3 regions of the Streptomyces sp. NPDC005566 genome follow, and region 2 is predicted to be linked to each of the others. Evidence: riboswitches for the same ligand, from Rfam matches in the RefSeq annotation. Region 2 holds a riboswitch; each other region holds the start of a gene.

Region 1 (7,549 bases), on a different contig from region 2:
AGGGCCTCGGAGAACGACTCGGCGCCGATCGGCGCGATCATGAACTCCTGGATGTCCACGTTGGAGTCGGCGTGCGAGCCGCCGTTCAGGATGTTCATCATCGGAACGGGCAGCAGGTGCGCGTTCGGGCCGCCGAGGTAGCGGAACAGCGGCAGGTCGGACGCCTCGGACGCGGCGTGGGCCACGGCCAGCGAGACGCCGAGGATGGCGTTGGCGCCGAGGGAGCCCTTGTTCTCGGTGGCGTCGAGGTCGAACATCGCCTGGTCGATGAGGCGCTGCTCGGTGGCGTCGTACCCGACGAGCTCCGGGCCGATCTGCTCGATGACGGCGAGGACGGCCTTCTCGACACCCTTGCCGTGGTAGCGGTTGGGGTCACCGTCGCGAAGCTCGATGGCCTCGAACGCACCGGTGGAGGCGCCGGACGGAACAGCAGCACGTCCCGTGCTGCCGTCGTCGAGGCCAACCTCGACCTCGACCGTGGGGTTTCCCCGGGAGTCGAGGATTTCCCTGGCTACGACGACGTCGATGGACGGCACGAGGCATCTCCTTCTGGGATATGACGCTGGTTGTGCAGGGTCACTGTGGCCTTGCGCCCCGAGCCTAACCGGCTCTGCCCCCTGCGTCGGCCGACCGCCCGTCCCCTGGGACGAAAAAGGACCCAAGGGCTTGCATTCCGGGCAAAGGTCCAGAAATCTACTGACCGGTAACCGCAAGAGTTGAACGATCCCGTCCGCGGTGGGCCCGTGCGGCACACCGCGGACACGACCCCGGCCCGGCGCACACGGGGGTGAGTGCGCCGGGCCGGGAGGGAACACGTCGGGTGCCGCCGGACACCCTTCCGCGGCCCTGAAGCCTTCGGGGAGGAGAGACCCGGGACTACTTCAGGTGGAGCTGCTGACCCGGGAAGATCAGGTCGGCGTCCTCGACGATGTCGTCGTTGAGCTTGAACAGCTTCTGCCAGCCGCCCTTGACCTTCTTCGCGTCGGCGATCGTGCTCAGGGTGTCGCCGGCCTTCACCTTGTACTCGCCGTCACCCTTCTTGACCTTGTCGCCGGTCGGGGTCGTGACGGTCTTCGAGGCCTCGGGGGCGGTGCGCTTCTCGCTGCGCGTGGTGGGCTGCTCGGCCTTGCGCTCCGGCTGGGCGGCCTTGTCGGCGCTCGGCGCGGCGGTGTCGACACCCGGGTCCACACCGTCGTTGGTCAGGCCGCCGGCACCGGCGCAGGCCCAGGCGCCCGGGCCCTGCAGGTCGAGAAGCTTCTCGGCTGCGGTGATCTGCTGAGCCTTGGTGGCCAGGTCGGCGCGGGCGGCGAACTGCGTACCGCCGGCGGCTGCCCAGCTGGACTGCGAGAACTGCAGACCGCCGTAGTAGCCGTTGCCGGTGTTGATGGACCAGTTGCCACCGGACTCGCACTGCGCGACGGCGTCCCACGTGGCGACGGAAGCGGCGGAGGCGCCGGTCGCACCCATCAGCGGGACGGCGACCGCGGCACCGGCGACGCCGGCCAGGGTGGCGATACGGACGGCCTTGGACGGGCGACGGTGCTTGCCCTTGCTCGAAAGCAGCATGGTTCTCCTCACCGACGCCTACGAGGTGAGCTGTCGGGTTCGGGCCTGTGAGTTGCCCGGTCGCTCGCACTGGCGAGCGACTTCACCCCGAGCCGACCCTCACCCGTCTTCCGACGGCCGGGTCCGGCACTTACCTGGGTCCCCCGCTCCTGCCTACGGCGCTTTACGCGTCGAATCCCTTCGGCCGACGGCAGGATTCGGCGTGACGGTCGAAGGTGCCCGCGGTGCGAGCGGTTCCGACCGTAAACATAGGCAACCCCCACATTCAAAGATGGACATCACGGACAATCAGCCCGTACTCGCACCGGGCGAGGGATCATTTCCGCAGGTCGGAGGCGTCGTCGGCGAACCCGGCGGGCGAGACGCGTGAGTTGACGCAAAGAGACCCATGTCTCACTTAGACATAAGTGGACATAGGCCTCTGAACTGCCCCCGCTTTTGGGGTGTTTTCCCGAATTGGATCAGTTGCCGACAGCGGCTTCCGCACCGGCCTCGGCGCTCTTCTCGTCCGCCTGGGCGCCCAGGTCGAGACCCAGGTCGAGGTTCTGCCCGGGAAGGATCAGGTCCGGGTCGGAGCCCAGCTCGTCCTTGTTCGCCTCGTAGAGCGCCGTCCAGCCGCCGGGCAGCTCCTGCGCGTCCGCGATCGCCCAGAGGTTGTCTCCGGTGCGGACGGTGTAGGTGCCGTCGCCGCCCTTGCGCGCTTCGGCGTCACCGCGCGACGCGTGCCGACCGGACTCGCGCCCGTCCGTCGAGCCCGCACCGGCGCTCGCCTCCGGGGCCGGAGTGCCGCGGTGCTTACCGCCCGGCGCTTCCGTCGATCCGTCGGAGGCCTCGGACGTCTCGGGCGAGGGAGAGGAGTCGGACGTGTCGGATCCGGTCGACTTGTCGACCTTGCCGGTATCGCCACCCCTGCTGTCCGTGTTCCTGTTCCCGCTCGCGTTGTCCGACGCATCGGACGAGGGGGTGTCCGACGCGTCGCCGGACGGGGTCGCGTCGTCCGACGGCTCGGTGGTCGGCTCACTGCCCGGGTCGACACCCGGGAGCGTGTTGTCGAGTGCGAGTCCGGAGATCACCGCGCAGCTGGCCCACGCCGTCACCCCCTGGTCGTCGAGCACCTTCTCCGCCACGGATATCTGCTGCGAGCGGCTGGCCAGGTCGGCGCGGGGCGCGAACGCCGTGCCGCCGTAGGCCGACCAGGTGTCCTGCGAGAGCTGCAGGCCGCCGTAGTAGCCGTTGCCGAGGTCGGCGCTCCACATGCCACCGCTCTCGCACTCGGCGACCCGGTCCCAGGTCGAGGCGTCGGCTGCGTGCGCACCCGTTGCGCCGAGCAGCGGGATGGCGATGGCCGACCCTGTGACGCCTGCGGCGACGACGATGGCGGGTGCCTGCCGAGGGCGACGGTGTCTGCCGTTCGCGGAGCCCATGGGATTGCCTTCCGTGTGACTGACGTGTGACTGGTGAGTCGAACGGTGAACCTAGCCGCACTCGAACGTGTGTCACAAGTCGATGCAGCGGAGATCACGTGAAAGTCACAGAGTTGACAGAGTGTCACTTTTTCCGAGCGGCGTCCCGGGACCGAACTCCACAGGAAGAGTGCGCAGTCCACGCATGATGAGCCCGCCCCGCCAGCGCAAATCGGTAGGTTCTGCAGCGAGCCGCAGGTCGGGGAGGCGTCGCAGCAGCGTCGCCAATGCCGCCCGGCCCTCCAGCCTGGCCAGCGGTGCACCCAGGCAGTAGTGGATGCCGTGCCCGTACCCGAGGTGCTGATTGTCACTCCGTGCGAGATCCAGCGTGTCCGCATCGCGGAAGCGCTCCGGGTCCCGGTCGGCGGCGGCGAGCACCACGAGAACGGGGTCCCCGGCCCCGATGCGCTGTCCGCCCAGCGTCACGGGTTCCGTGGCGTACCTCCAGGTGGCGAGCTCCACCGGACCGTCGTACCGCAGCAACTCCTCGATCCCCGTGGCCAGCAGCTCCGTCTCCCCCGCCTCGATCGAGCGCTGGAGCAGCTCGCGCTGTTCCGGGTTGCGGAGCAGCGCGTAGGTGCCGTTGCCGATGAGGTTGACCGTGGTCTCGAAGCCGGCGAACAGCAGGATGAAGGCCATCGCCGCGGCTTCGTTCTCGGTCAGGTGCTCGCCGTGGTCACTTGCCCGGATCAGTCCCGAGATCAGGTCGTCGCCGGGATTCTCCCGTTTGCGGTGGATGAGTTCGGCAAGGTAGCCGCGCATCTTCTTGACCGACCTGGCCACTCCGCCGCGCGGACCGCCGCCGTGCCTGATCATCATGCCCGCCCAGTCCCGGAAGTCGTCCTGGTCCTCCGGGGGCACCCCCAGCAGGTCACAGATCGCGTAGATGGGGAGCGGGAAGGCGAAGTCGTGGATGAGGTCCGCCTTCCCCTCCTCGATGAACGTGTCGATGAGGCGGTCCGTCAGCTCCTGCACGCGGGGCGCGAACTCCGCGACGCGGCGCGGGGTGAACGCCTTGGTGACGAGCCGGCGCAGGCGGGTGTGGTCCGGCGGGTCGATGTTCAGGAGGTGCGTCATCAGGTCCGCCTGGCGCTCCCCCGGGATGCCCGTCTTCCCCTTGGCGTTCGCCGGCCCGGCGTGGTGCGCCGGGTTCTTGGAGAGCCGGGTGTCGGCGAGGGCCTGCTTGGCATCCGCGTACCGGGTCACCAGCCAGGCCTCGACTCCGCTGGGCAGCGCGGTGCGGTGCACGGGGCTGTGCTCGCGGAGCCAGGCGTAGGCGGGGTACGGGTCGGTGGCGAACTCCCACGTGAAGAGTTCGGGTGCTTCGGACGCTGCGTCCTGCGTTGCTTCGGACGCTGCGTCCTGCGTCGCGTCGGGCGCTGCGTTCTGCGTCGCGTCGGGCGCGGGGGTGTCGGCGGGGCTGTCGTTCACTCCTCGACGTTATCCGGAGCGCCCCCGTGCCCCTCCACCGCCCGGATCGCGTCCCGGTAGGTACGGGCGGCGGCCCGCAGGGCTGCCTCCGGGTCCGTGCCGTCCTGTTCGGCGCGTACGGCGAGGGCGAGAAGCCGGTAGCCGACCGAGTCTCCCTCCGGAAGCGCGACATCGAGCCCGGCGGCACGGGCCCGGCTGCCCAGCTTGGCGGCCAGGGCCAGACCGGGCTGGCCCAGCGGCACCCCGTCGGTGACCGAATCGCGCTGCTTCTCGATCGCCTTGGTCCGCAGCCAGTGCGCGTGGACGTCCTCCGGGGTCTCCGCGGTCGCGTCGCCGAAGACATGCGGATGACGGTGGATCAGCTTCTCGACGATCGTCGCCGCGACATCGTCGATGGCGAAGGGCTCGTCCGGGTCCTCCTGCGCGATCCGGGCGTGGAAGACGACCTGGAGCAGAACGTCCCCGAGCTCCTCGCGCAGCTCCTCGCGGTCACCGTACTCGATGGCCTCGACCAGTTCGTACGCCTCCTCGATGGCGTACTTCGCGAGTCCCTTGTGCGTCTTCTGCGAGGTCCACGGGCATTCCCGCCTGATCCGGTCCATGACCTGGACCAGATCGAGGAGCCGGGCGCCCGGCAGGTCGTAGGAGCCGGGCAGCAGTTCCAGGTCCGGCATCTGCACCCGGCCCGAACCGCCGAGCCGGGCCAGGCCGTCGGTGAGCGGCTGATTGCCCTCGCCGCCCACGAGGACCACCACGGTCCGGCCGGCCGCGCAGGCGTCGACGAGTTCCTCGGCCGACGGTGCGACGTGCTCGACCATGATTCCGGCCTCGCGCAGATACGGCAGTTGCGGATGGTCCCGCTCGGCGCAGAGCACCCCGTCGGCGGCCTGCAGCGTCTGCCAGGCGGGCCAGGACAGCAGACCGGGCGCGACCCGGTGGCTGGCGGTGAGCAGGACGATACGGCCGGGGGCTTCAGCGTTCACCCTCCGAACCTACCCCGGCCGGGACCCTCCCGGTCCTGGCTCCCGGCCCCGCCCCCCGGTCAGGCGCCCGACTGGGGTTCCTGCGCCTGGAACTTGGTGACCTGGTTGATCCACGGAGCCTTGTAGGTGCTCAGCTGCACCTTCTTGTCGTCCCAGGTGCCGAAGCGCGGGTTGACGTCGACGTGCAGGGCCTTCGACGCCTTGGTGAGAGCCTCGCCGACGGCCTGCTGCCCGGCGGGCGTCTGCAGGTCGGCGCCGAGCGCCTGGGCCAGCTTCGGCAGCTGGACCTCCTTGCGCAGATCGTCCTCGATCTGGTCCGGGGCGACCCAGCGCTGCTCCAGCATCATGGTCTGCAGGCCCGTGTCACCACCGGACTGCGCGGCAGCCGCCTGGCGGATCTGCTGGATCTCCTTGCGGCTGACGGTCACCCCCGCGTCCTTCGCGGCCCGGTCCAGGACCATGCCGAACACGATCCCGTGCAGCTTGGCCCGGGTGAGCTGCCCGGACTTCTGCACCAGCTGTGCGGACCCCTTCGAGCCCTCCTGCGCAGTGCGCACCTCCGCCGCCTGCTCCTGGACCGTGGACATGTCGACCCGGTCCCCGCCGACCACGGCTGCGGCGCCTGGGTGCGCCTCGCTGCCACAGGCGGTCAGGAGGGGCGCCGCGACGAGCGTGGCTACGGATACGGCGAGCGCGGTGCGACGTCGGCGGTGCAAAGGAGCCTCCCGGGGAGAGTTTGTGCATCAGTGCACAAAGCCTTGCGGTGATCGATGTTAGGCAGTGGAAGAGGTTCGGGCCACTGATTCGACCAACGATTCGGGAGGAGTTGGGGATGCGGTGCGGCGGCGGACCTCGCGGGGCCCCGCCGGGGCGGGTCTCAGCCGCCGCGCACGTCCTGCTGATGGGTGAGCTGCCTGCGCAGTTCGACGGGGAGCGGATGGTGCGGACCGTACGTGCGCTCCGCGTCGTAGAGCAGCCCCTGCAGCTGCCGGCGCCCCGCCGCGTGGTCGCCGACCGCGAGCAGCAGGTGCCCGATGCGGTGCCGGATGTCGTAGGCCCGGGAACGGTCCGGGGGTGGCGCCCCGTAGGCGTTCTCGTAGTACGGGAGGACCGCGCGGTACTCGGTGAGGGCCGCGGCCGCCTCGCCCAGCTGCTCCAGGCACTGCGCCGCGTCGTAGCGGAACTGCAGGGTCTGGGCGTCGGCCGGGCCCGCCTCGGCGGTGCGGTCGTCGGCGAGACGGCGCAGTTCGGGCAGGGCGCGGCGGTACTGCCCGTCGTCCATCAGCGTGGCCGCGTACTGCTTGCGCAGGATCCGGACGACCGGGGAGTGCTCCCCGTGCTCGGCCGCGGCTGCCGGGAGGATGCCGCCCAGGATGTCCACGGCCTGGGTGATCCGGCCCTCGCCGATGAGCTGCTTCACCTCGTCGACCGCCTGTGCGACATCCCGGCGGGCGGGTGGCGCATGGGTCGTCGCCGTCTGCTGCGCGGGCAGGGGCACGGAGGCAGGCACGGGCACGGACGCAGGGGTGGCCGCCCGGTCCGGCCAGGGTGCGTGGGGCCGGAGGAAGGGCCGGGTCGGGTCGAGCGGGCCTGTCGGTGCGCCCCCGACGGGCAGCAGCGGGCGCAGCGACTCGTACACCTCCTGGGCGGAGGCAGGGCGGTGCTGCGGGTCCTTGGAGAGGAGCCTCAGTACGAGCGCCTCCAGCGCCTCGGGAACCTCGGGCCGGAGATGACGGACCGGGAGGGGCGGCTCGTAGAGATGGCGGTGCAGCACTCCGAGGGCGGTGGAACCCGCGAACGGCACATCGCCGCTGAGCAGTTCGTGGAGGAGCACCCCGAGTGCGTACAGATCGGTGTACGGGCCGACCGCGCCGCCCATCGCCTGCTCGGGGGCCATGTAGGCCGGGGAGCCGATCGGTGAGCCCGTGTGCGTCAGGCGGGTCGTGTCGGTGTCCAGGACGGAGGCGACACCGAGGTCGAGCACGACGACGGTGCCGTCGGGCCTGACCATCGCGTTGCGGGGCTTCAGGTCGCGGTGGACGATCGGCACCGCGTGCACCGCGGAGAGCACGGCGCAGAGCTGGGCGGCGATCGCGACGGCCCAGG
Region 2 (7,549 bases):
AGCGCGAGGTGCTCCGGCTGATCGCACGCGGATACGCGTACAAGGAGATCGCCAAGCAGCTGTTCATCTCGGTGAAGACGGTCGAGTCGCACGTCTCGGCGGTGCTGCGGAAGCTCCAGCTGTCCAACCGGCACGAGCTGACGCGGTGGGCGACGGCACGGCGGCTGGTCTGAGACCGGCCGCGAGCGGGGTCGGCGTCGCGCCCCGGTTGCCGGTCGGCCCGCGTCAGCGGGCTTCCGCCGCGAGCGAGATGTTGGTCTTCTCGCCGATCCTGCGGTAGCCGATGCCCGCGTAGATCCGTTCGACCTCGGGGCTTCCCGGCTCCAGCCAGACGGCGGAGCAGCCGCGCTCGAAGGCCGTCGTGGTCAGCCAGGCGGAGAGCGCGGCGCCGATGCCCCGGCGGCGGTGGGCGTCGGCCACGGCGAGGCCGGCCAGTTCGCTGATGCCGTCGACGGGGACCGAGCAGCCGCCCGCTCCGGCGGGCTCGGTGCCGAGCAGGGCGAGCGCCGCGACGCCCTTGCCGGCCACCGCGGCGCGCAGCCAGGCGATCCCGCCCTCGTCGGGGCCGCCTTCGCCGCCGAAGCCCGTGTGCTGGACCGCGGCGGCCGCGGTGAACTCCGCGTCGGTGACGGGTTCGGTCACGCGGAGCCCGTCCACCGGCTTCGGCGGCAGGAACCCGGCCGGGGTGCAGGCCAGTACGGGCGCGTGGTTCTCCACGGTGAAGCCGGCGGCCAGCAGGGCCGGTTCGACGGCGGGGGCCCAGGAGGGCAGGTACTCCAGGCGCGGCAGCCGGTCCCGCTCCCGGAATGCCGCGACGAGGTCGTCGATGTCCCCGGCGGTGGGCTCGGCCCCGCGGTCGGGGATGGCGTAGTTGGCGTACTTCAGGTTCCAGCCCGGGTTGTGGCGCACCGTGAAGGGGCCCACCCGGTAGTGGTCGGGGGAGCGGAGGGTGAGCGTTCGCGCGTAGTTCTGGACATCGGTGTCCATCGGCACGGGGAGCCTTCTCTCTCTCGCTGGGCCGGTCGGCGCGGAGCCTATGCCACCCGGGTCGCTCCCGCGAAAGGCATTTCGGTGATCGGCGCGATGCGCACCGGCGCGCCGGGGCGGGGGGCGTGGATCATCTGTCCGCCGCCGATGTACAGCCCGACGTGTGTGACGCCCGAGTAGAAGAAGACCAGGTCGCCCGGGGCCAGTTCGGAGCGGGAGACACGGCTGCCCGCGTTGATCTGCGTGTAGGTGGTGCGGGGCAGCGAGACGCCCGCGGCGTTCCAGGCGGCCTGGGTGAGGCCGGAGCAGTCGAACGAGGACGGGCCGGTGGCACCCCAGACGTACGGCTTGCCCAGTGCCCCGTAAGCGAAGTCGACGGCCTGCGCGGCACGGGCGTTGGGGGCGCTGACGGAGCCGCGCGGGGTGCTGCGGTCGGCCCGGACGGCGCTGCCGCCGTGCTGGGCGTCGGCGGAGCGCTCGTAGTCGGCGCGCTGGGCGGCCGTGAGGGTGGCCAGGAGCCTGCGGGCTTCGGCCAGCTTGGTGCGGACCGCGCTCCGGTGCTTCTTCAGCTCGGCCTGGCGGTCCGCCAGCGCGGCGAGCTCCTCGTCGGCCCGGGCACGGAGCTGGGCGACCTCGTTGAGCTGCCTGCGGACGCCGTTGACCGCGCCGGCCTGCCGGTCCCCGGCCCGATCCAGGTAGGAGGCGCGCTCCAGGTACTGGTCGGGGTCGGAGGAGAGCGCAAGCTGGACGGCGGGGTCGAGGCCGCCGCTGCGGTACTGCGCGGCGGCGAACGAGCCGAGGGCGTTGCGCGCGGCGTTGAGGCGCTCCGTCCGGCGGGCGGCCTCGTCGCGCAGGGCGTCCAGGGACTTGGTGGTCGCGGTCGCCTTCTCCTTCGCGCCGTTGTACTGCTCGGTGGCGACCTCGGCGTCGTGGTAGAGCCGGTCGACCTTGGACTTCACCTGGGCCGGGGTGAGCTGGGGCTCGGCCTGGGCGGCGCCCTCGAAGGCGGTCGCGGTAGCCGCTCCGGCCAGGGCCAGGGTGGCTGCGGTGCGGGCAGCAGGCCCGGTGAACGGACGCTGCTTGGGCTTGCGGTGAGCGGCTTTGCGTTGGGCGGCCACGGGGGCGCGGGTCCTTCCGTTCGACTGCCCGTCGGGGGGTACCGGCGGGCCCGCCGGTACCGGTGCCGGGCCACCACAGGGGGAGTGGCCCGCCACCGGAACCTGGCGGGGTGACCGGGGTGCCGCCCGGTACGGGAGCGGCGGTGAAGATTCGGTCACCTGGGAGGGACGCTAAACCCGAGGCACGGGGAAGAGTCGTAATGACAGCTATTGCCCCTATGTGACGTTTCGATCAACGCAAATGACCGGAAATACCAGCTGTAGTCGGGCAATTCGCACGGGTCGAGAGCGAACTCATAGGGAATTAGTACCTAGCTGAAGACTGGTGATATGGACGCGGCTACGCTGCGGCCATGGACGTACTCATCAATGTCTTCGTCGCCCTGCACATCATCGGAATCGCCTCCCTGCTGGGTGGGTTCCTCACTCAGATGAAGGCCATGGGGGAGGGTGCCGCGCGGTTCGGACCCGCCATGCTGCACGGTGCGCTGATGATGCTCGTCACGGGTTTTGCCCTGGTCGGGTTCAATCGGCTCGACGACCAGCCGGTGAACAACGTCAAGATCGGCATCAAGCTGCTGATCCTGGTCGTGATCCTGGCGCTCGTCTACGTGAAGCGGGACGAGGAGAAGGTCGACAAGGGCGCCTTCATGGCCGTCGGCGGGCTGACGGCCGCCAACATCTTCATCGCCACAGTCTGGACCTGACCGGGCAGCCCTACGGGCCCGGTGTCCGCCGGGCCCGTAGGCAGTTCCGTCAGTGCGCTCAGTGCGCTCAGTGCGCTCAGTGGGCTCCGCGTTGTTATGCCGGGCGCACGCTGCCGTAGATCGGCATGTAGTAGATCGACTCCTCGCGCACGTTCGCGCCCGGCTTCGGCGCGTGGATCATCATTCCGTCGCCCTTGTAGATGCCGACGTGGCTGATGTCGTCGTAGAAGAAGACCAGGTCCCCCGGCTTCAGATCCGCGGTGGCCACCCGGGTGCCCACCTCGACCTGGTCCCAGGTGGTGCGGGGCAGGTCGACGCCCGCCGCCTTCCACGCGGCCTGCGTCAGCCCGGAGCAGTCGTACGAGGACGGGCCCGTCGCCCCCCAGACGTACGGCTTGCCGATCTGGTCCCGTGCGAAGGCCAGGACCTTGTCCGCCTTCGACGCGTAGCTGCTGTCGGAGCCCGTGCCGGTGCCGGTGTCCGCCTCCCCCTTCGAGGCCTCCTCCGCGGCTGCCTTGTCCGCCTCCGCCTTCGCGGCGGCGGCCTGCCGGCGCGCGAGGTCCTCCGCCTTGCGCTTGGCCTCCGCCTCCTTCTTGCGCTCCAGCTCCGCGAGCCGCGCCTTCTCCTCGGCGGTCAGCTCCGACAGCAGCGTGCGCGCCTCGGCCAGCTTGTTCTGCACCTGCTGCTTGCTGGTGCGCAGCGTGGTCTGCGACTCGGTGAGCGTCTGCAGGCTCTTCGTCGCCTCGACCCGCTTGGTCGCCGCCTCGCTCTGCTGCGTACGGAAATCGGCGACCGCCTTCTGCTGCTGGCTGGTCATCCGGGCCATCAGCTGGTCCTGGTCGAAGTACGACTGCGGGTCGTCCGCGAGGAAGAACGTGGCCGTGGGGGCTATCGCTCCGCTGCGGTACTGCGCGGCCGCGTAGTTGCCCAGTTCCCGGCGCGTCTCGTTCAGCTTGTCGGCGCGCTTGGCCGCGGCCTCGAGGAGTGCGTCGACCTTGGAGCGCTGCTGGGTGGAGGCCGCCTTCGCCTTGTTGTACTGCTGGGTCGCCGTTCCCGCCTGGCGGTAGAGGTCGTCCACCTTCTTCTGTACTTCCTCGATGCTGGGCTTGGGCTCCGCCGGGGCGGCCGTCGCGCTCTGCGTGGAGAGCAGGGTGACGGACGCGAGCGCCGCCGTCGTGAGACCGACGGCGGGGGAGCTGGTGCGCACACGGGTGCGCGGTTTGCGATGCGACGCCAAGGCCGGCATCTCCTTCCGTGGACCGCCTACCGGGTTAGCTGTCGGGTTCGGGCGGAACGGAAGGCTGCCCTACGGTCCAGCGGGACGGACCGATTCACCCCGGTGCTGCGTGTGGGTCCCCGGTTCCGGACTCCCCTGCGGGAGTGACGGATTCAGCGAGGGTGCCCGCGTGGCGTGGTTCGCCTCAAGGGGGTAACGGTCACCCGTCGGAGCACGCTAGCCAACCCGTGGCGTCCCTGTGAAGGTTGATGGCCGATATGCCCGATACATTTCCGTGACCTTTCTGGATTGAGCTGTCCCGCAGCGGGAACAGTCGCCGAATCCCTACGCACTGTGGGCAATCCGTCTCGGTGCGCGCACAGATCTGGCCCTCGTGCGGAATGCGGCCCCAGGGTGTCGGTGCGGCCGCCTAGACTCGTCAGGCGATGAGCAGCCTCTTTGACGACAGTTTCCTGACCGGCCTCCAGCAAGCGGACGAGGGCCCCCCGCCACCCCCCGAGGACCACGCACCCGAAGCGGTGCCGGAGGACCTCTTCGGGGGTGTCTTCGACGGGCCCCCGCCCCCGCGCGAGGCCTATTACCGCGACGGCGCCCCGCGCCCCGTCGTCGACTCCGCCGCGCTGCTCGACGGGCTGAACACCGAGCAGCGCGCCGCCGTCGTGCACGCGGGATCCCCGCTGCTCATCGTCGCCGGGGCAGGCTCGGGCAAGACCCGGGTGCTGACGCACCGGATCGCCCACCTGCTGGCCGAGCGCGGGGTGCACCCGGGCCAGATCCTCGCGATCACCTTCACCAACAAGGCCGCGGGCGAGATGAAGGAGCGCGTCGAGCAGCTCGTCGGACCACGCGCCAACGCCATGTGGGTCATGACCTTCCACAGTGCGTGCGTGCGGATCCTGCGCCGCGAGTCGAAGCGCCTCGGCTTCACCTCGTCGTTCTCGATCTACGACGCCGCCGACTCCAAGCGGCTGATGGCACTGGTCTGCCGCGATCTCGACCTCGACCCGAAGCGCTATCCGCCGAAGTCGTTCACGGCGAAGGTCTCGAACCTCAAGAACGAACTGATCGACGAGGAGACCTTCGCGGGGCAGGCCGCGGACGGCTTCGAGAAGACACTGGCCCAGGCATACGCGCTCTACCAGGCGCGGCTGCGCGAGGCCAACGCCCTGGACTTCGACGACATCATCATGACGACGGTGCACCTGCTCCAGGCGTTCCCCGATGTCGCCGAGCACTACCGCCGCCGCTTCCGGCACGTGATGGTCGACGAGTACCAGGACACCAACCACGCGCAGTACACCCTCGTGCGCGAGCTGGTGGGCCCGGCGGGCGAGGCCGACGCCCCGGGTGAGCTGTGCGTCGTCGGTGACGCGGACCAGTCGATCTACGCCTTCCGCGGCGCGACCATCCGCAACATCCTCCAGTTCGAGGAGGACTACCCGGACGCGAAGACGATCATGCTGGAGCAGAACTACCGCTCCACGCAGACGATCCTGTCCGCGGCCAACGCCGTCATCGAGCGCAACGAGAGCCGCCGCCCCAAGAACCTCTGGACGAACGCGGGCGCCGGTACCCGGATCACCGGTTACGTCGCCGACACCGAGCACGACGAGGCCCAGTTCGTCGCCGACGAGATCGACCGGCTGACGGACGCCGGGGACGCGAAGGCCGGAGACGTCGCCGTCTTCTACCGCACCAACGCCCAGTCCCGTGTCTTCGAAGAGATCTTCATCCGCGTCGGGCTGCCCTACAAGGTCGTCGGCGGAGTGCGCTTCTACGAGCGCAAGGAGGTCAGGGACGTCCTGGCCTACCTGCGGGTCCTCTCCAACCCCGAGGACACCGTCCCCCTGCGCCGCATCCTCAACGTGCCGAAGCGGGGCATCGGCGACCGGGCCGAGGCGATGATCGACGCCCTGTCGATGCGCGAGAAGATCTCCTTCCCGCAGGCGCTGCGCCGCGTCGACGAGGCGTACGGCATGGCGGCCCGCTCGTCCAACGCGGTGAAGCGGTTCAACACGCTGATGGAGGAGCTCCGCACGATCGTGGAGTCCGGCGCAGGACCGGCGGTCGTGCTGGAGGCCGTCATGGAGCGGACCGGCTATCTCGCCGAACTCCAGGCGTCCACCGACCCGCAGGACGAGACCCGTATCGAGAACCTCCAGGAGCTCGCCGCCGTCGCCCTCGAGTTCGAGCAGGAGCGGGCGCAGGACGAGGGCGCGGGCACGCTCGCCGAGTTCCTGGAGAAGGTCGCGCTCGTTGCCGACGCCGACCAGATCCCCGACGAGGACGAGGACGGCTCCGGTGTCGTCACCCTGATGACGCTGCACACCGCCAAGGGCCTCGAATTCCCGGTGGTGTTCCTGACCGGCATGGAGGACGGCGTCTTCCCGCACATGCGCGCGCTGGGACAGGCGAAGGAGCTCGAGGAGGAGCGCCGGCTCGCCTATGTGGGCATCACACGTGCCCGTGAGCGGCTGTACCTGACCAGGGCCTCGATGCGCAGTGCGTGGGGGCAGCCTTCGTACAACCCGCCGTCGCGGTTCCTGGAGGAGATCCCGGACCAGCACCTGGACTGGAAGCGCAAGGGGCCGATGGCGGCTCCGGCAGGACCCACGTCGGGGATCACGTCGTCGCTGTCCTCGTCGCGATCCAAGTCGGGGCCCTCGGGCTTCGCGACCCGGCGCACCTCGGACAAGCCCGTGGTCACCCTGGTGGTCGGGGACCGCGTCACGCACGACCAGTTCGGGCTGGGTACGGTGACGGCGGTCGAGGGGTTCGGCGACCAGGCGAAGGCGACGGTCGACTTCGGGGACGAGCGGCCGAAGAAGCTCCTCCTGCGGTACGCGCCGGTCGAGAAGCTCTGATCAGTTGGGGTTGACGCCGTGGCTGCGCAGCCACGGCGTCGGGTCGATCGCCGCGCCGCCGCCGGGCCGCACCTCGAAGTGCAGGTGCGCACCGGTTGAGTTGCCGGAGTCCCCGGCGTACCCGATCACGTCGCCGGCCTTGACCGAGCCGGAACGGATCCTGGTGCTGCTGAGGTGGCAGTACCAGGTCTCGGTACCGTCGGCCGCGGTGACGATGGCCATGTTCCCGTAGGCGTTGTTCCACTGCGTGCGTACGGTGCCGTCGGTCGCCGCCATCACGGAAGTGCCGTACGAGACCGGGAAGTCGATGCCGGTGTGGACGGACATCCAGTTCACGCCGGCCTGACCGTAGTACGCGCTGAGGCCGTGCTGCTTGACCGGCAGGACGAACTTGGGGCGCGCGGCCTCGCGGCGGGCGGCCTCCTCCGCGCGCTTCTTCTTCTCGGCGGCCTGCCGCTCCTTCAGGTCGATGCGCTCCTGGGTGCGGCTGGCGCGGTCCGCGAAGTTCTCCGCGTCGGCGCTGAGGTTGGCGAGCTGGGTGTCCAGCTTGTTGTTGGCCACGACGGGCTCCACGGTGCCCGGGTCGGCGGCAGCCACGGTCGTGGTGTCGTCCTTCTGCTCATCGCCACCGACACC
Region 3 (7,549 bases), on a different contig from region 2:
GAGTTCGACTGCGACGATCCGATGTCGGTGGCCTGGCGGCTGACCGCGCTCCTGGACGGGCTGGCCGTCCAGATGACGTCGTACGCGGGTCCGCTCTCCCGGACCACCATGCTGCGGTGGACCGAGGAGGCGCTCGCCCGCGAACTCGGCATCGATCACGAGGTCCTGACGGCCTGACAGGGTTGCCTGACGTTGGCGGTACATCTGGAGACGCTGCCGTCGCACGACGTCTTCGCGGGCGGCGTGCTGGAGCGGACACCCGCCGACCCGGTACGGGTACCGACGGCGGATGCGCTGCGTGGGGCGGTCCCGCGGCGCTCCCTCCCCGTCATCACTCGCCGACCTCACTGAGCGCACTGAGCACCACTGAGCGCACTGAGCGCACTGAGCGCACGCGCCGAGAACGCGTGTGATCAGTGCGCTCAGTGGTGCTCAGAGGGGGAGCAGGTCGGGGCGTTTGGCCTCGACGTGGTCACCGGAGGACTCACCGCGCAGGCGCCGGCCGATCCACGGGACGAGGTACTCGCGGGCCCACTGGATGTCGTCGCGGCGCACCTCGAACGCCCCGCGCTGTATCTGCGGAGGCCACACCTGGTCGGGGTCGGCCGGCACGTCGAGGCCGAGGACCTGAGCGGCGCGCAGCGCGACCCGGGTGTGCCCCTCCGCCGAGAGGTGCAGCCGGTCGTTGTCCCAGGCCCGCCTGTCCTGCACGGACCGGAGCGACCACAGGTCCAGGACCGGGCAGTCGTAGCGGTCGGCGATGGACCGGACATGGGCGGTGTACGTGGCGATCTTGCCCCGCAGGTGCCGGAGCACCGGAACGTCGCGGGTGTCGAAGCCGGTGGTGATCATGACGGTGCCGACCGAGCGGGTGAGGTCGGCTACCGCGCGCTCGAAGCGTTCGGCCACGTCGTCCAGGTCGGTGCCGGGCCGAATGATGTCGTTGCCGCCCGCGCAGAAGCTCACCAGATCCGGTGCGAGCTGCTTGGCGCGGGGGACCTGCTCCTCGACTATCTGGTCGAGGAGGCGTCCGCGTACGGCGAGATTGGCGTACCGGAAGTTCCCGTGCGGGCCGGCCGCGGGGCCCGCCGCTGCATCGGGGAGAGGGAGCTGGTCCGCCAGAATGACCGCGAACCGGTCCGCCCAGCCGACGAGCGTCCCGTCGGGGCCGGGGTCTCCGACGCCCTCGGTGAAGCTGTCGCCAATCGCTGCGTACGACCCGATGGTGCCTCGCTGTTTGTTTCTCGAATCGTCTGCCACAAGCGCATATCCTGCACCTTCGAATGTGACCTACGCGACCGTAATATGGGGTTGACGGGTGGTGAGAAAGACCACCCGGTCAGGTTTTGGTAAAGCCGGAATAAGCAGAGGGGCGGTGCGCCGCCGCGCACCGCCCCTCTCGAGCTCACTACCGAGCCGCCTGATTGCGTCAGATGGAGACGCCGTGCGAGCGCAGGTAGGCAATCGGGTCGACGTCCGAGCCGTAGCTCGGGCCGGTGCGGACCTCGAAGTGGAGGTGCGGGCCGGTGGAGTTGCCGGTGGACCCGGAGAGGCCGATCTGCTGGCCGCCGGTGACGGTCTGGCCGGCCGAGACGCCGAGCGACGACAGGTGGGCGTACTGGGAGTACATGCCGTCGTCGTGCTTGATGACGACCTCGTTGCCGTACGCACCGCTCCAGCCCGCGGAGACCACGGTGCCCGGGCCGATGGACCGGACGCTGGTGCCGGAGGCGGCCTGGAAGTCGGAGCCGGTGTGGTAGCCGCTGGACCAGCTGGCACCGGCGACGCGGTACTGGGTGGAGACGCCGCCGTTGGCCACCGGGGTGGTGTAGCCGGAGCTGCTGCTCTCCGAAGCGCCGGTGGAGTCGGCGGTGTTGGTGACCGTCGACGCCTTCTCGGCCGGTGCGGCAGCCTTCGGGGCCGGCTTCGCCTTCGAGGGGGCGGCCTTGGACGGGGCCGCCTTGGAGGGCGCGGACTCCGTGGTGGAGCCCGATGCCTTGACGCCGAGGGTCAGCTTCATGCCCGGGAAGATCAGGCTGGGGTTGCCGCCGACGACCTCGCGGTTGTCCTTGTACAGCTTCTGCCAGCCGCCCTTGACCTTCTTGTCCGCCGCGATCTTCGCCAGATAGTCGCCGGCGACCACGGAGTAGGTCCTGGGGGCGCTCTGCTTCTTCGCCACGGAGGCGGCCGGCGCGTGGTGCGCCGCGCTGGCGGCCGCGGGCTTGGCGGCGGGTGCGGACTGCTCCGCGGCGAACGCGCCGGTGGCGCCGATCAGCGGGAGGGCGAGGACGGCGCCGCCGGTCCCTGCGGCGAGGACGCCACGGGAGATCGGGCTGGCCTTCGTACGACGGTGCTTACCCTTTGCGGGCATGGGAATTCCTCTCCGGCGCCTGCGAGGTGAGCTGTCGGGTTCGGACTGGAGATGCCCGGCCGCGCTGAGCGCGTCTTGACCCCAAGCCGTTCCGGATCACTCCGGTCGGCGGCTTACCTGGTTCCCCCGCTCCTGCCACACGTGAGTCGGTGCGGATTCCGGGCGGCGGCAGGATTAGGCGTTCCGTCCGGATTGACGGTGACCGTAAGCGAGTCAGGACGCCGGGAACAAGCCACCGGTTGCGTACCGGAATGACCGGTTCAATTGCGATTCCGAATTCCGGTCACACTCCGTGGATTACCGATCTTGGCTTTCCGCGCAGCGTAAGGAATACCTCTGGGCAGTTTCGCCACACACCGTCACGGATATGATCCCGCTCACCTGCCGCATCCCATCTCCCGCGTAAGCGGGGCATGTTCTGCTAAATACACCAATACGGACATGTCATGGCCGCGGACCGTCGGCCGCCCCGGCCGGGGCCATCGAAGGGCGAAACGATTGCCCGATGAATCCATGTCGTATCGTCGCGGGCGTGCCCCCGTCGGCGAGCGGCGCCGACGCCAGACACTCCAGGAGTCCTTGTGACGCAGCAGCTGCCAGAGGTTCCGTCGACAGACGCCGAGCTGACCGGTGTCCGCAACTTCCGCGACGTGGGCGGCCTGCCGACCACGGACGGCGGCAGGGTGCGCTACGGGCGCCTCTACCGCAGCGGCCATCTGGCGCACGCCACCGAGACGGACACGGCCTTCCTGGCCGGACTCGGCCTGCACACGGTCTTCGACTTCCGCAACGCCGCCGACCACAAGCTCGACGGCCTCGACGTGGAACTGCCCGGTGTCCGGAATATCAGCATTCCGCTCTCCGACCCGGCCGACGGCGCCGAGTTCTGGCGTCTGGTGCGCGACGGCAACATCCAGCAGCTGCGCTCGATCCTCGCCGACGGCAGGGGGTCGGACCGCATGATCGCGTCCTACCGGTCGATCATCACGGACCGCACCGCGGAGCACAGCAGGGTGCTGCACGCGCTGGCCGAGGACAGCGTGCCGGCGCTGATGCACTGCGCGGCGGGCAAGGACAGGGCCGGCCTGTCGATCGCGGTCTCGCTCCTGGCCGTCGGCGTCGAGAAGGAGGCCGTCGAGGCCGACTACCTCAAGTCCAACGACGCGCACCGCCGCTACAAGGTGCGGCGCAGCGACACGTCGTCGGCGGGGATGTCGGACGAGGTGATGGAGCTCCTCAACCCGCTTTTCGGTGCGCATTCCGAGTACCTCGCCGCCGCCTTCGCCGCGATCGAGGAGACCTGGGGCGGTACGGACCGCTACCTCAGCGAGGGGCTGAAGCTCGCGCCCGAGACTCGCGCGAGGCTGCGCGATCGCCTCGTCGAGGAGGCGTAGAGCAAGCGGTCAGCCCTTGCCCGCCACGGTGAACAGGAGAAAGAGGAAGGCCGCGACCACGTGGCCGGCCACCAGGTAGGCGACGAGCCGGATGACCACACCGCGGGGCATCTTCCGCTCGTGCGTGTCCGTGTTCACCGGCGAGCGCGGGGTGAGCGGGTCGTAGTGCTCCGAATCAGACATGGCAGTCCTCTCTTCCGGCTCTCGGGCCGGGTGACCGGTGTGCGGCAGGTGGGGTGGGGCGTGCGAGGTCAGCGAAGGCGCGTCCCACCGCCCAGGCACAGCTCCGCCGTGGGGCTCTGCAGCAGGGTGTGGACGAAGAGCAGCTCGACGCCGGCACGGTCGAGTGCGGCGATCCGGTGCGGGGTGAGCGAGTCGAAGTGCGCGCTGTCCCCCGGGTCTAGGTCGTGCACGGTCTCCCCCAGACTCACGCGCAGCCGCCCGTCGAGGACGTACAGCCATTCCTCGCCCGGGTGAACACGCACGAGGTCGCTCTGGGCGCCGTAGGGAATCCGGACGCGCAGCGCCTGCATCGCCCGGCCTGGGCCGCCGGCCTGGTGGTAGAGCCAGCCGTCGGCCTCGGCACCCCCCGGGGCAGCGCCCGAGGAGCCATCGAAAGCGCCTGCGAACGGGCCGCCGCGGACGATCGCGTCACGCTCGGGCGGTATCTCGCCGAGGAGCTCGGAGACCGTCGTACCGTAGATGCGGGCGAGTCCGAGCAGCATCGGCAGTGAGGGCTGCCTGCGGCCCGTCTCGAGCCGGGAGAGGTGGGCCGGGGAGAGATCGGCCCGCCGGGCGGCGGTCTCAAGGGTGAGCCCCCGGTTGCGGCGCAGGTCGCGCAGGCGCGGGGCGATTCCGGGCAGCTCGTCGGCTGCCCCTCCGTCAGGAGGATTCATGACTCCATTGGGCCAGGACCTTTCCTCAGAGGCAAATTTCTTGCCTCCGAGGCAAAGACTCAACGGTTGGCGACGGCCTGCTTGACCAGGGTCCTGCCGAAGTCCCACATCAGCCCGCCCCCGCTGTGCGCGTCGTCCATGACGGCCGTGAAGGCGGCCACGAAGCGGTCCACCTCGGGCTCACCGATGACCAGCGGGGGGATCAGCTTGATCACTTCCAGGTGGTCGCCGGAGACCTGGGTGAGGATCCGGTGCTTCTGCAGCAGGGGCACGACCACCATCTGGGCGAAGAGACCCTTCCTGGCCGCCTGCAGCATGGTCCACCGGCTGCGGAGTTTCAGCGAGGAGGGCCGGCCGAACTCGATCCCGATCATCAGCCCGCGCCCGCGCACCTCGTGCAGCAGCTCGTAGCGGCCGACGAGCGCGGTGAGCCGCTCGCGCAGCAGGTCACCCGTGCGACGGGCGTTCGCGACCGTCTCCTCGTCCTCCATCACCGCGAGGACCGCGAGCCCGGCCGCCATGGCCTGGGCGTTGGAACCGAAGCTCGCCGAGTGCACGAGCACCCGGTCCATGGAGGAGTAGACGCGTTTGAAGATCCAGTCCTTGCCGAGCGTCGCGCCGACCGGCACATAGCCGCCGGAGAGCGCCTTCGCCACACAGACGAGATCGGGTTCGACACCCTCCTCGTGCTGGTAGGCGTAGAAGTCGCCGGTCCTGCCCAGACCTGTCTGCACCTCGTCGACGATGAGCACCGCCTTGTGCCGGTGCAGCAGTTCCTGCGCGGACCGCAGGAACCCCGGCGGCGAGGCGTGCACCCCCTTGCCCTGGATCGGCTCGACCACCAGGGCGGCCACGTCTCCGCGCTTGAGTTCGCGGCGCAGGGCGTCCAGGTCGCCGAGGGCGATCGCCGTGTCGGGGAGCAGGGGTGCGAAGCCGTCCCGGAACCCCGCTTCGCCGTTGACCGAGAGCGAGCCGGTCGTCAGGCCGTGGAAGGCATGGGTGCAGTAGAGGATCCGTGGCTTGCCGGTGGCGTACCGGGCGAATTTCAGCGCCGTCTCGACCGCCTCGGTGCCGCTGTTGCCGAAGAACACCCGGTCCAGATGGGGACTGTGCGCCAGCAGTTTCTCGGCCAGCAGCCCGGGCAGCGGCTGGCAGTCGAAGCGGGTGAGGTCGGCGAGCGAGGCGTCGAGGACGTCGTGCAGGGCCTTGCGTACGACGGGATGGTGCCGGCCGAGCCCCATGACCCCGAAGCCGGCGAGCATGTCGAGGTAGTCGTTGCCTTCCGCGTCCCAGAAGTACGCGCCCTCGGCCCGCTCGTAGACCTTGTCGAAGCCGATGGTGCGGAGCATGCGCGGCAGCTGATGGTTCAGATGCCTGGCATGCAGCTCGTAGCGCTCGGCGCCGCGTTCCGCGAGGAGCTGCGTCAGATCGAAGCCCTTGGGCCTTTCGTCCTTCATGGCCTGTTCTCCTTCGGCACCGCGTGCTCGGCCCCTGGCTTCCGGCCGGCGAGTGCCGCACCGATCCGTCCGGCGATCTCCTCGGGAGTGAGCCCGATCTCGGCCAGCACCTCGCCGCGCTTGGCGTGTGCCAGGAACTGGTCGGGGATGCCGAACGTCCGCAGCGGCACGTCGATCCCCGCATCCCGCAGTGCCTGCCCGACGGCCGAACCGACGCCGCCCGCCCTGCTGTTGTCCTCGACCACGGCCACCAGCCGGTGCTGCCCGGCCAGCGCGGGAAGCTGTTCGTCGACCGGTTTGACCCAGCGCGGGTCGACCACGGTGCAGCGGATTCCGGCTTCCGCGAGCAGATCGGCGGCCTGCAGGCAGACCGGGGCGAGCACACCGACCGCCACGAGCAGTACGTCGGGATTCCCGGCCCGGTGCAGGACGTCCATGCCGCCGATCCGGTCGATGGCCACGACTGGCTCGCCCACCGACTCCTTCGGGAAGCGGATCACGGTCGGCGCGTCATCCACGTCGAGGGCCTCGCGCAGTTCCTCGCGCAGCCGGTCGGCGTCGCGTGGTGCCGCGATCCGCAGGCCGGGAACCACCTGCAGCAGGGACATGTCCCACATGCCGTTGTGCGAGGGCCCGTCGACGCCGGTCACACCCGCCCGGTCGAGCACGAAGGTCACCCCGCACCTGTGCAGGGCGACATCCATCAGCACCTGGTCGAAGGCCCTGTTGAGGAAGGTGGCGTAGACGGCGACGACCGGGTGCAGGCCGCCGGTGGCCAGTCCCGCGGCGGAAACGGCCGCGTGCTGCTCGGCGATCCCCACGTCCCAGACCCGGTCGGGGAACTTCTCGGCGAAGCGGGTCAGCCCGACGGGGTGCAGCATCGCCGCGGTGATCGCGACGACATCCGGGCGTTCGGCCGCGATCCGCACGATCTCCTCACCGAACACCGAGGTCCAGGAAGGCGCCGCGGGCACCATGAGGGGCTCGCAGGTCAGCGGGTCCATCGCACCGACCGTGTGGAAGCGGTCGGCGTCGTCGGCCAGCGCGGGCGGGTAGCCGCGGCCCTTCTCCGTGATGCAGTGCACCAGCACCGGACCGTGGAAGCGCTTCGCCCGGTTGAGGGCGGACTCGACCGCCGCGGTGTCGTGTCCGTCGACGGGGCCGACGTACTTGAGCCCCAGGTCCTCGAACATGCCCTGCGGGGCGAAGGTGTCCTTGAACCCCTTCTTCGCACCGTGCAGCGACCCGTACAGCGGCTGTCCGATGACGGGTGTCTGCTGGAGCACGCCCTTGCCCCAGCTCAGGAACCGCTCGTACCCGTCGGTCGTACGGAGGATGGCGAGGTGGTTGGCGAGGCCGCCGATGGTCGGGGCGTACGAGCGCTCGTTGTCGTTCACCACGATGATCAGCGGTCGGTTCCTGGCTGCGGCG

The links. A riboswitch is a leader RNA that binds a small molecule or an ion and turns the genes downstream of it on or off. The one in region 2 is predicted to bind cyclic di-AMP.
Region 1: linked by a shared signal. The riboswitch ahead of ABZS61_RS09645 (transglycosylase family protein) and the one ahead of ABZS61_RS27975 (NlpC/P60 family protein) in region 2 are both predicted to bind cyclic di-AMP.
Region 3: linked by a shared signal. The riboswitch ahead of ABZS61_RS17465 (LysM peptidoglycan-binding domain-containing M23 family metallopeptidase) and the one ahead of ABZS61_RS27975 (NlpC/P60 family protein) in region 2 are both predicted to bind cyclic di-AMP.

Annotation. Positions count from the first base shown of each region.
Region 1 is NZ_JBEXDB010000005.1:106,212-113,760, forward strand. Features, by position in the region: gene eno (phosphopyruvate hydratase) at 1-536, opposite strand, end outside; gene ABZS61_RS09645 (transglycosylase family protein) at 877-1,566, opposite strand; cyclic di-AMP (ydaO/yuaA leader) riboswitch at 1,567-1,737, opposite strand; gene ABZS61_RS09650 (transglycosylase family protein) at 2,028-2,990, opposite strand; gene ABZS61_RS09655 (cytochrome P450) at 3,096-4,460, opposite strand; gene ABZS61_RS09660 (nucleoside triphosphate pyrophosphohydrolase) at 4,457-5,443, opposite strand; gene ABZS61_RS09665 (SurA N-terminal domain-containing protein) at 5,503-6,159, opposite strand; gene ABZS61_RS09670 (protein kinase) at 6,321-7,549, opposite strand, start outside.
Region 2 is NZ_JBEXDB010000019.1:148,475-156,023, forward strand. Features, by position in the region: gene ABZS61_RS27955 (response regulator transcription factor) at 1-173, shown strand, start outside; gene ABZS61_RS27960 (GNAT family N-acetyltransferase) at 226-987, opposite strand; gene ABZS61_RS27965 (NlpC/P60 family protein) at 1,035-2,105, opposite strand; gene ABZS61_RS27970 (hypothetical protein) at 2,459-2,812, shown strand; gene ABZS61_RS27975 (NlpC/P60 family protein) at 2,907-4,058, opposite strand; cyclic di-AMP (ydaO/yuaA leader) riboswitch at 4,057-4,217, opposite strand; gene pcrA (DNA helicase PcrA) at 4,475-6,913, shown strand; gene ABZS61_RS27985 (M23 family metallopeptidase) at 6,914-7,549, opposite strand, start outside.
Region 3 is NZ_JBEXDB010000010.1:1,064-8,612, reverse strand. Features, by position in the region: gene ABZS61_RS17480 (TetR/AcrR family transcriptional regulator) at 1-177, shown strand, start outside; partial or broken gene ABZS61_RS17475 (radical SAM protein) at 199-351, shown strand; gene ABZS61_RS17470 (SGNH/GDSL hydrolase family protein) at 433-1,260, opposite strand; gene ABZS61_RS17465 (LysM peptidoglycan-binding domain-containing M23 family metallopeptidase) at 1,430-2,371, opposite strand; cyclic di-AMP (ydaO/yuaA leader) riboswitch at 2,375-2,533, opposite strand; gene ABZS61_RS17460 (tyrosine-protein phosphatase) at 2,953-3,765, shown strand; gene ABZS61_RS17455 (DUF6126 family protein) at 3,775-3,948, opposite strand; gene ABZS61_RS17450 (XRE family transcriptional regulator) at 4,017-4,661, opposite strand; gene ABZS61_RS17445 (aspartate aminotransferase family protein) at 4,721-6,118, opposite strand; gene dxs (1-deoxy-D-xylulose-5-phosphate synthase) at 6,115-7,549, opposite strand, start outside.